DNA from 2 places in the Arthrobacter sp. fls2-241-R2A-172 genome. Region 2 is predicted to be linked to the other one. Evidence: riboswitches for the same ligand, from Rfam matches in the RefSeq annotation. Region 2 holds a riboswitch; the other holds the start of a gene.
The links. A riboswitch is a leader RNA that binds a small molecule or an ion and turns the genes downstream of it on or off. The one in region 2 is predicted to bind glycine.

Region 1 (4,612 bases), on a different contig from region 2:
ACCAAGGACAGCCGTTCCCAACAGCGAACCCAACTCGTAACCGGTCTCCGAGATGGCTGATGCTGCCCCGGATTTGTCAGCCGGTACGGAGGCCAGGATGAGGTCGTTGGAGATGGTCTCCGCCGCACCCACGCCAACAGCAAGAACTGTGAGGGCTGACAGGAGGAACACGGGGCCGCTGCCGTGGTCGCCCACAACAGCCACGAGGTAGCCAACGGCACTGAGCGTCAACCCTCCGGCCACCACAAAACCGGGCCGGACCTTTTTGACCAGGGGCACCACCAGCAGTCCGGCGATGACTGTTGCCAGGAGGGCCGGGATCATTGCGATACCCGCCTCCATGGGGGACTGGCCCTCAACCAATTGCAGGTGCTGGGCGAAGAAGTAGATGAAGCCGGTCATGGAGAAGAGGGAAAGTACGTTGGCAACGATTGCCGTACTGAATACCTTGTTCTTGAACAGGCTGACATCCAGCATCGGGCTGTCGATCCTCTGCTGGCGTCGGACGAAGAGGACACCCATCACCAGACCGAAAAGCATGAACGCCGCGGCTGATGCCCCAAAGCCGTGCACTGCGAATTCTTTGATGCCGTAGACAAACGGAGCCATGGTCAAGATGGACAAAGCGATGCTGGGGACATCCACGCGGCCCGGGTTCGCGTCTTTGGACTCGGGGATCAGGACCTTTCCGAAGGCGAGCAGCGGCAGCAGCAGGAAGGCTGCCACCAGGAAGACGGCACCCCACCAGAAGTGTTCCACCAGCCAACCGCCGAAGATCGGCCCGAGGGCAGCACCGCCTGAGAACCCGGCCGCCCACACGGCAATAGCGAGCCGGCGGCGGTTGGGGTCGGTGAAGATGTTCCGGATCAGGGAAAGCGTTGAGGGCATCAGCATGGCGCCGAAAACGCCAAGGGCGGCGCGTCCGCCAATCAGCCATTCTGCTGAGGGCGCGAACGCAGTAGCAGCCGAAACCGCAGCAAAGCCCGTGCTGCCGATCAGAAGCAGCCGCCGTCGGCCGATCCTGTCGCCGAGGTTGCCCATGGAGACGAGGAGTGCGGCCAGGACCAAGGGGTAGGCGTCAACGATCCAGAGCAGTTGCACGCCACCGACATCGAGGGATCGGGCGATCTCGGGCAGGGCAAAGGTGAGCGCGGTGTTGTCGACGGCCACCAGCAGTACCGGGAACATCAGGAGTGCCAGGGCCGTCCAGTCGCGCCACGGTGCAGGGCCCATGACGGGACGAGCTGAACTGGGAGCTTGGGTGGAGGACGGCGAGAACATGTCTTTACTGTACCGTCCAGACGGTATAGTTTCAAATTAAACCCCAGCAAGCCTTTAGGGAATGATGTACTCATGCCACGAAAACCAGTTGCCCGGGACGCCGTCCTGGATGCCTACGAATCCCTCCTTATAGAGGTGGGGGAGCGGGCCGCCACGCTCGACGCAGTTGCCAAGCGTGCCGGCGTCTCGAAGGGCGGGTTGCTGTACCACTTCCCCAACAAGGAGTCGCTGATCAGCGCCCTCCTGGAACGCCTGGACCAACTGGCAGTACAGGACATTGAGCAGATGAGGGCCGCGCCGGACGGTGCCGCTGCCTACTTCATCCGGACGTCATTGTGGGCCGGGACGCCGATGGACCGCGCTTTCGTCGCTGCTACCCGGCTGGCCGAGGTTGCCCACGAAGAAACGCGTCGCAGGTTTGCCGGAATCCAAAAGCAGTGGCTTGATGTCCTGGCCAAGGATGTCGGACCCGAGGTAGCGAAGGCCGTTAGCTACATGGGCGACGGACTGTATTTCAACGCAATGTTCGAGGGCGGCCAGGAGGCTAGCGACGGCGGCCGGGAAGCCGACGTCAAAATCCTGCTCGGAGTGCTGGAGCGGCTGCGGAAGTAGCGCATCATCCCATTTGCGGCGACGCGCCACACGTAGGACAATTAACCCTTGTGGCCTGCCTGAAATCGGGCCGCGTTATAACTGAACATTGCCTATGATCTGCGGCGGGAGAGTCCTGCAAGCACGTGATGCAGGCGCCGTAGGAGCAAACCCTCCCCAGGAATCTCTCAGGCCCACGCACCGCCGCGGCAAGGCAACTCTGGAAAGCAGCAGGCGCTCTGACCACCGAAGGGTGAAAGAGTGCTGTGCTCACCGACGGTGCAAGCGATGTTGTTCCAACAACGCGGAAACTCTCAGGTCCAATACAGAGCGGGGAGGAACCCAGCCACTGTGGCGTACCCAAACGCCGCCCAAGTAATGGAGTTCCTTCGTGACGGTTAGTTCTGCCTCCACCACCTTCGTTGATCGGCATATTGGCGCCCGCCGCCAGGCCGACATTGAGACCATGCTCAAGTCCGTGGGCTACGACACCGTTGACGCGTTGGTCGACACCGCCGTCCCCAACGACATCCGCCAGGACGTCGCCCTCACCCTGCAGAACGCCCTGAGCGAAGTCGAAGTCCTTGCCGAGCTCCGCAAGCTCGCCTCCAAGAACAAGACCGCCGTGCAAATGATCGGCCAGGGCTACTACGACACCGTCACGCCGCCGGTGATCCGCCGCAACATCCTCGAGTCCCCGGCCTGGTACACCGCCTACACCCCGTACCAGCCGGAAATCTCCCAGGGCCGCCTCGAAGCGCTCCTCAACTTCCAGACCATGGTCCAGGACCTGGTGGGCCTGCCCATCGCCAACGCTTCCCTCCTGGATGAAGCAACGGCTGTGGCCGAAGCCGTGCTGATGATGCGCCGCGCCAACAAGAACAAGTCCGCCCAGGACGGCAAGACTGTCCTCGACGCCGACTGCCTCCCGCAGACCATTGCGATCGTGAAGGGCCGCGCGGAAGCGCTCGGCTTCGAAGTTGAGGTAGCCGACCTGAGCGCCGGTCTTCCGGAAGGTGCCATCAACGGCGTCGTCCTCCAGCAGCCCGGCGTTTCCGGCCGCGTGTTCGATCACTCCGCCGTCATTGCTGAAGCCAAAGAGCGCGGCGCGCTGGTCACGGTCGCCGCCGACCTCCTGTCCCTCACGCTCATCACCCCTCCGGGCGAGCAGGGCGCCGACATCGCTGTTGGTTCCGCCCAGCGCCTGGGCGTGCCGCTGTTCTTCGGCGGCCCGCACGCCGCGTACATGGCCGTCCAGAAGGGCCTGGAGCGCTCCATGCCCGGCCGCCTGGTAGGCGTTTCCAAGGACGACGCCGGTGTCCCCGCCTACCGCTTGGCGCTGCAGACCCGCGAGCAGCACATCCGCCGCGAGAAGGCTACGTCCAACATCTGTACAGCCCAGGCACTCCTGGCGATTGTGGCCTCCATGTACGCGGTTTACCACGGCCCCGAGGGACTGAAGGCAATCGCGGAGACCGCCCACGACCACGCCCGGACCCTGGCCGCATCCCTGAAGGCTGCCGACGTCGAGGTCCTCCACGGCTCGTTCTTCGACACCATCACGGTCCGCGTCCCGGGCAAGGCCGCCGAGCTGGTGGCCGCAGCTGAGGCCAAGGGCATCAACCTGCGCGGCGTCGACGCCGACACGGTTGGCATCTCAGTGGATGAAACAACGACGACGGCGATTGTCGCCGACGTCGCAAGCGTCTTCGGCGCTTCGGTAACTGAAGCCGTTGAAGGCTTCGCGCTGGAATCCTCCGTTGAGCGCACCAGCGACTTCATGCAGCACCCGGTGTTCAACACCCACCGCTCCGAAACCCAGCTCCTGCGTTACATCCGCAAGCTGTCCGACCGGGACCTCGCGCTGGACCGCACCATGATCCCGCTGGGTTCGTGCACCATGAAGCTCAACGCCACGGCCGAAATGGAAGCTATCTCCTGGCCGGAGTTCGCTTCCATCCACCCGTTCGCGCCGGACTCCCAGACAGAAGGCTGGCGTGAGCTCATCACCGACCTCGAGGCACAGCTGACCGAGATCACCGGCTACGACCAGGTCTCCATCCAGCCGAACGCCGGTTCCCAGGGTGAACTCGCCGGGCTCCTCGCGATCCGCGGCTACCACCACTCCAACGGTGACGAGCAGCGCAACGTCTGCCTCATCCCGGCTTCCGCCCACGGCACCAACGCTGCCTCTGCCGTCCTGGCGGGCATGAAGGTGGTGGTCGTTGCCACCGCGCCGGATGGCACCATCGACCACGTAGACCTCAAGGCCAAGATCGAGGCCAACCGCGACGCCCTCTCGGCAATCATGATCACCTACCCGTCCACGCACGGTGTCTACGATGCCGACGTCCGCGAAGTCTGCGACGCCATCCACGAAGCCGGCGGGCAGGTCTACATCGACGGTGCCAACCTCAACGCCCTTGTTGGCCTTGCCCAGCCGGGCAAGTTCGGTGGCGACGTCTCGCACCTGAACCTGCACAAGACCTTCTGCATCCCGCATGGCGGTGGCGGTCCCGGCGTTGGTCCGGTTGCCGCCAAGGCACACCTGGCACCGTTCATGCCGGGCGATGCGGCTTCCTGGACCGAAGGCAACGACGTTCCGATTTCCGCATCCCGCTTTGGTTCCGCCGGTGTCCTGCCGATCTCCTGGGCATATGTGAAGCTCATGGGTGGCCAGGGCCTCACCGAAGCAACCAAGTCCGCGCTGCTCGCTGCGAACTACATCGCGTCCCGCCTC
Region 2 (4,612 bases):
AACTACGGCGAGAACGTGGGCAGCGTAACGCTCACCGTCGACACGGCAACCAAGTCCGTCACCGCCTACAAGGCAGCAGTCGTGGACAGGACCACCGAAACCGCTGAAAGCCTCGTCGCGGCCTACCCGCGGGCGGCCGCAGTGAAAACCATCGTGGATAAGGCCCTGGCCCAGGCTGCTGAAATCGGCAACCAGGCCGTGGGTGCCGTGACCGCCGATATCACCACAGCATTCACCCCGGACCCTGCCGGAGGCGCCCCCAAGCGGGACGACCGCGCCAGCGAATCCACGCTGGGCAACCTGGTAGCGGACTCCCTGGTGGACACGCTCAAGGCGCCCGAACTCGGCGCGGCGGAAATCGGCGTCGTCAACCCCGGCGGCCTGCGCAACGAGCTGTACTACGCGCCGGATGGCACCATCACCTACGCCGAGGCCAACGCGGTCCTGCCGTTCGTGAACAACCTGTGGACCACGTCCCTGACGGGTGCACAGTTCAAAACGCTCCTGGAGCAGCAGTGGCAGACCAACCCGGACGGTACCGTACCAAGCCGCCCGTACCAGCAGCTGGGGGTGTCCAAGAACGTCAACTACACCTACGATGCTGCCCGTCCTGCGGGTGACCGGATTACCGGCATCTGGGTCAATGGCGCTGTGATCGACCCCGCAAAGCAGTACAGGATCGGTACCTTCAGCTTCCTGGCAACCGGCGGTGACAACTTCCGGGTCTTCAAGGAGGGCAGCAACACGAAAGACACCGGCCTGGTGGACCGTGACGCCTGGATCAAGTACCTTCAGGCGCACAACCCCGTCTCGCCGGACTTCGCGCGCCGCTCAGTTGCTGTGGCAAACTCCACCGCAGCCGAGGTCAAGGCTGGCGAATCCATCACGCTGGCGGTCTCCAAGCTGAACCTGACCTCCATCGGCAGCCCTGCGAACACCTTGCTGAAAGCGGTCTTTATCGACGCCAAGGGCGCCTCCGTGGCACTCGGGGACGTCCCGGTATCCGCCGGCGCGGCGACCGTCAACGTGAAGGTGCCCGCTGCAGCGGCCGCAGGTACCGGCACCCTGGTGCTGACCGCCGTCGAGTCCGGAACGGTGGTGAAGGCCCTGGTCAAGGTGGCAACGAGCGGACCCAACCCGCCGCAGTGCACCCCGCCCACCAAGCCGTCCAAGTGGTACGACATTGTGGGATGGCTGCGGTACGGCATCGAATGGTTGCAGTACCAGAAATGCCTTAGAGGCTAAGCGCCCCGTAGCATGCCCCCAAGAGACAGGCCCCTCACGATTGGTTCGTGAGGGGCCTGTCTTGTGGTTACTTGTTTGCCGGCTCCGGGTCCTGGACCCTGGCAGCATCGCTGCGCAGCTCGGCCTGGAAAGCGGCGTACCGGGCCAGGTGGGCCGGACGGCGTCGGAGTACCGCCCAAGCGACCCCCAAAATCACGAACCACAGGGGCGTTGCGAGCAACGCCGCGAGCGTGTCCGGCTGGGTGGTCAGCGCCCACAGCACGAAGGCAAAGAATGCGAACACCACCCACACCATGGCCACTCCACCCGGCATCTTGAACGCCGAAGACTCGTGAAGGTGGGGACGGCGCTTCCGGAACGCCAGGTAGCTGGCCAGGATGATCGACCACACGAAGACGAAGCAGACGGCAGACACGGTGGTCACCATGTCGAACGCCTTGCCGACGTCCTGGCCGGCGTACATGAGCACGACGCCGGACAGCAACAGGACGCAGGACAGAAACAGTGCGTTGCGGGGTACTTTGCGTCCGGAGAGCGCGCCGAAGACCTTGGGGGCATCGCCTTCCTGGGCCAGGCCGAACACCATGCGGGACGTGGAGTAGATCCCGGAGTTGGCTGAGGACATGGCGGACGTGAGGACCACCAGGTTGACGATCGTGGCTGCTGCGCCCAGGCCGGCCAGGGAGAACATGGCAATGAACGGGCTGTGACCGGCAGCGAACTGGGTCCACGGGGTGACGGACATCAGGATGATCAGGGCGCCCACGTAGAAGAGGAGCACGCGGATGGGAATCGAGTTGATGGCCTTGGGCAGGTTCTTTTCCGGGTCCTTGGCCTCGGCCGCAGTAGTGCCCACGAGTTCGATGCCTACGAAAGCGAAGACCGCTATCTGGAATCCGGCGACGAAGCCCATGAATTCGTTCGGGAAGAAGCCTCCATGGCTCCAGAGGTTGGTGAAGCTGGCGGGGCCGGCGTCGGACTGGAAGCCACTGAAAATCATGAACAGGCCAACAATGATCAAGGCCGCGATGGCGACGATCTTGATGAGAGCGAACCAGAACTCGGTTTCGCCGAATGCCTTCACCGTTGCCAGGTTCAGTAGCAGGAGGATGCCGATGGTAATGAGACCCGGCACCCAGAGGGGAAGGGAAGGCCACAGCTCCTGCGAATAGCCTGCGATAGCGATGACGTCCGCGATCCCCGTGATGACCCAGCAGAACCAGTATGTCCAGCCGGTGAAGAAGCCGGCCCAGGGGCCCAGGAGGTCAGCTGCGAAGTCGCTGAAGGATTTGTAGTTCAGGTTGCTGAGCAGCAATTCGCCCATGGCACGCATGACGAAGAACAGCATGAAGCCGATGATCATGTACACGAAGATGACGGACGGGCCGGCGGCGGAGATGGTCTTGCCGGAGCCCATGAAGAGGCCGGTTCCAATGGCTCCGCCGATGGCGATGAGCTGGATGTGGCGGTTGGTGAGTTGCCGCTCAAGATGCGGGGAATCGGTACCGGTTGAAGGTGGGCGCTGAATCGTCAAAGGAACTCCATCGTTCAGGCGGCACGGGGTGCCACAAGATTCGGGTTCCTCCCCGCTCTGTAGATGGACCTGAGAGTTTCCGCAGGCGTGGGCCTGCTTGCACCTTCGGTGAGCCCGGCGTTCCGGACTGCTTTCCAGAGTTGCCTCGCCGCGGCGGTACATGGGCCTGAGAGATTCCTGGGGAGGGTTTGCTCCTACGGCGCCTGTGGTGATGTACCGGCAGGGCTCTCCCGCCGCGGATCAAAAGCGCGCACCACCAGTCGGTGATGCAGCTCACACACTAACGAAGGCCGGGCGGCACTGCAACCCTGAGTCCTCAGCGGGCCAGAATGCTACGCGCAATCTCGTCGGCGTCCCGCAGGGTCCGCTGTCCGCTGGCATAGGCCTGCCCGGTTCGGGGCCGGGCCTCCGCCGCGATGGCCGTGCCCCACTGTGAGGCAGACAACTGTAGGCCCAGCACGTAAAGGTTCTCGGTGACCGCCCCGTTCGCCGCCAAGGGCCGGTACGGATGTGGCACGACGTCCAGACCCGTGGTCTGCATCGGGGTACCTTCGACGCTCATCATGATCTTGGTTCGGACCAACCCGTCAGCCATGAGCTGCTCCAGCAGCGGTGACATATTGATGCCCACCCTGTTGGCAGGCGACATCGCCTCGATCAGGGTCCGGGCTTCCACCGGCGCGTCGCGCACCCATGGCGAAACCGCACGGAACAGTTTCGCGCTCCGGTCCACACTGAACTTCGGGTCCGGGCCAACAAAACTTACGACGCCGGCACGCGCCAGGGCGGCCAGCTGCTCCGAACGCAGCGCGGGCGCCCCACTGGCCAGCCCTTCGACGAAGGATTCGAACCAGCCCCGAAGCCCTGCCAACCAGGATTCGTCCGTGATGCCACCATCAGCCACCACGGATTTCAGGATCGCGCGGCCGGTGTGGAGTGCTCCGATGGCCATCTTCACAGGGTCCGATTCGCCCAAAGCCGATCGGCGCGCGTCATCATCAAGGTATGCCGTGATGGCCGCGTCCAGCTCCCGCCTGGACGCAAAAGTACGCCCTGCCAGCGGCGCGGCTAGCCCGCGAAGATTCAGCCGACGGGACGCGACGACGTGCTTTTCCACGAGATCGCCCACGTCGTTCTCCCACTTCGCTGTGGTGTGCGCGTGCGGTTGGAGTGCGTCCTCGAGGTCCGCCAGGAACTGCGCGGGGTCCTTGATCGCAGTGGGTTGTGAGCGGGCCAGCGTTGAGTAATACGCCCACAGCGCATCACGGTGCAGCAGCGGCCAAAGATCGTGGTCGAAACCGGGCTGGATTCCGGCCGCGCGAAACCGGTCCACGGCGTCTTCGGTCAGGTAGCGCATGGTGATGCTGCTGGGGTAGTAACCCGCCAGCCCCGCCTTGGCCCGGTAAGGGGTGCCCCGCCGGGAGGCAGCAATAATCCTGGGTTCCCGGCCCGATGCCCGATACTCCAACACCCCTGCCCCCGGAGAACCGGCCTCGACGAACTTCCCGCCGCGGCCCTCCGTCAGCTGTCCCATGACGTCGAAGAAGTTCAATCCCATTCCGCGGATCAGCACCGGCTCGTTATCCGGCACCGCCTCCCACTCAACGTCGGCGGGTGGCGCCGGCGGAAAATAGAGCAGTCCTTGCTCCTCCGCCGCGCTCTTGAAAGACCTTTGCTCGGGATTCAGCCGGGACTCGATATGACCTAACGCGAGGACCACGGAGCCGACGGTGAGGGTGGCACCGTTGGCGAGTTCGACGTCGAACGCGTTTTTTGTTCCGTCCTTCACCGGTCGCGCCGCGACGGCGGAGGTCTCATGGAACGTGACCTTGA

Region 1: it holds a riboswitch for glycine, as region 2 does, so the genes downstream of both, gcvP (aminomethyl-transferring glycine dehydrogenase) here and cycA (D-serine/D-alanine/glycine transporter) in region 2, are expected to answer to the same signal.

The regions. Positions count from the first base shown of each region.
Region 1 covers NZ_JARVTB010000003.1:86,383-90,994, forward strand. Annotated here, with positions in the region: gene QRM57_RS05970 (MFS transporter) at 1-1,281, opposite strand, end outside; gene QRM57_RS05975 (TetR/AcrR family transcriptional regulator) at 1,354-1,893, shown strand; glycine riboswitch at 1,989-2,086, shown strand; glycine riboswitch at 2,088-2,211, shown strand; gene gcvP (aminomethyl-transferring glycine dehydrogenase) at 2,264-4,612, shown strand, end outside.
Region 2 covers NZ_JARVTB010000001.1:526,072-530,683, reverse strand. Annotated here, with positions in the region: gene QRM57_RS02485 (ExeM/NucH family extracellular endonuclease) at 1-1,245, shown strand, start outside; gene cycA (D-serine/D-alanine/glycine transporter) at 1,313-2,779, opposite strand; glycine riboswitch at 2,924-3,022, opposite strand; gene QRM57_RS02475 (FAD/NAD(P)-binding protein) at 3,096-4,612, opposite strand, start outside.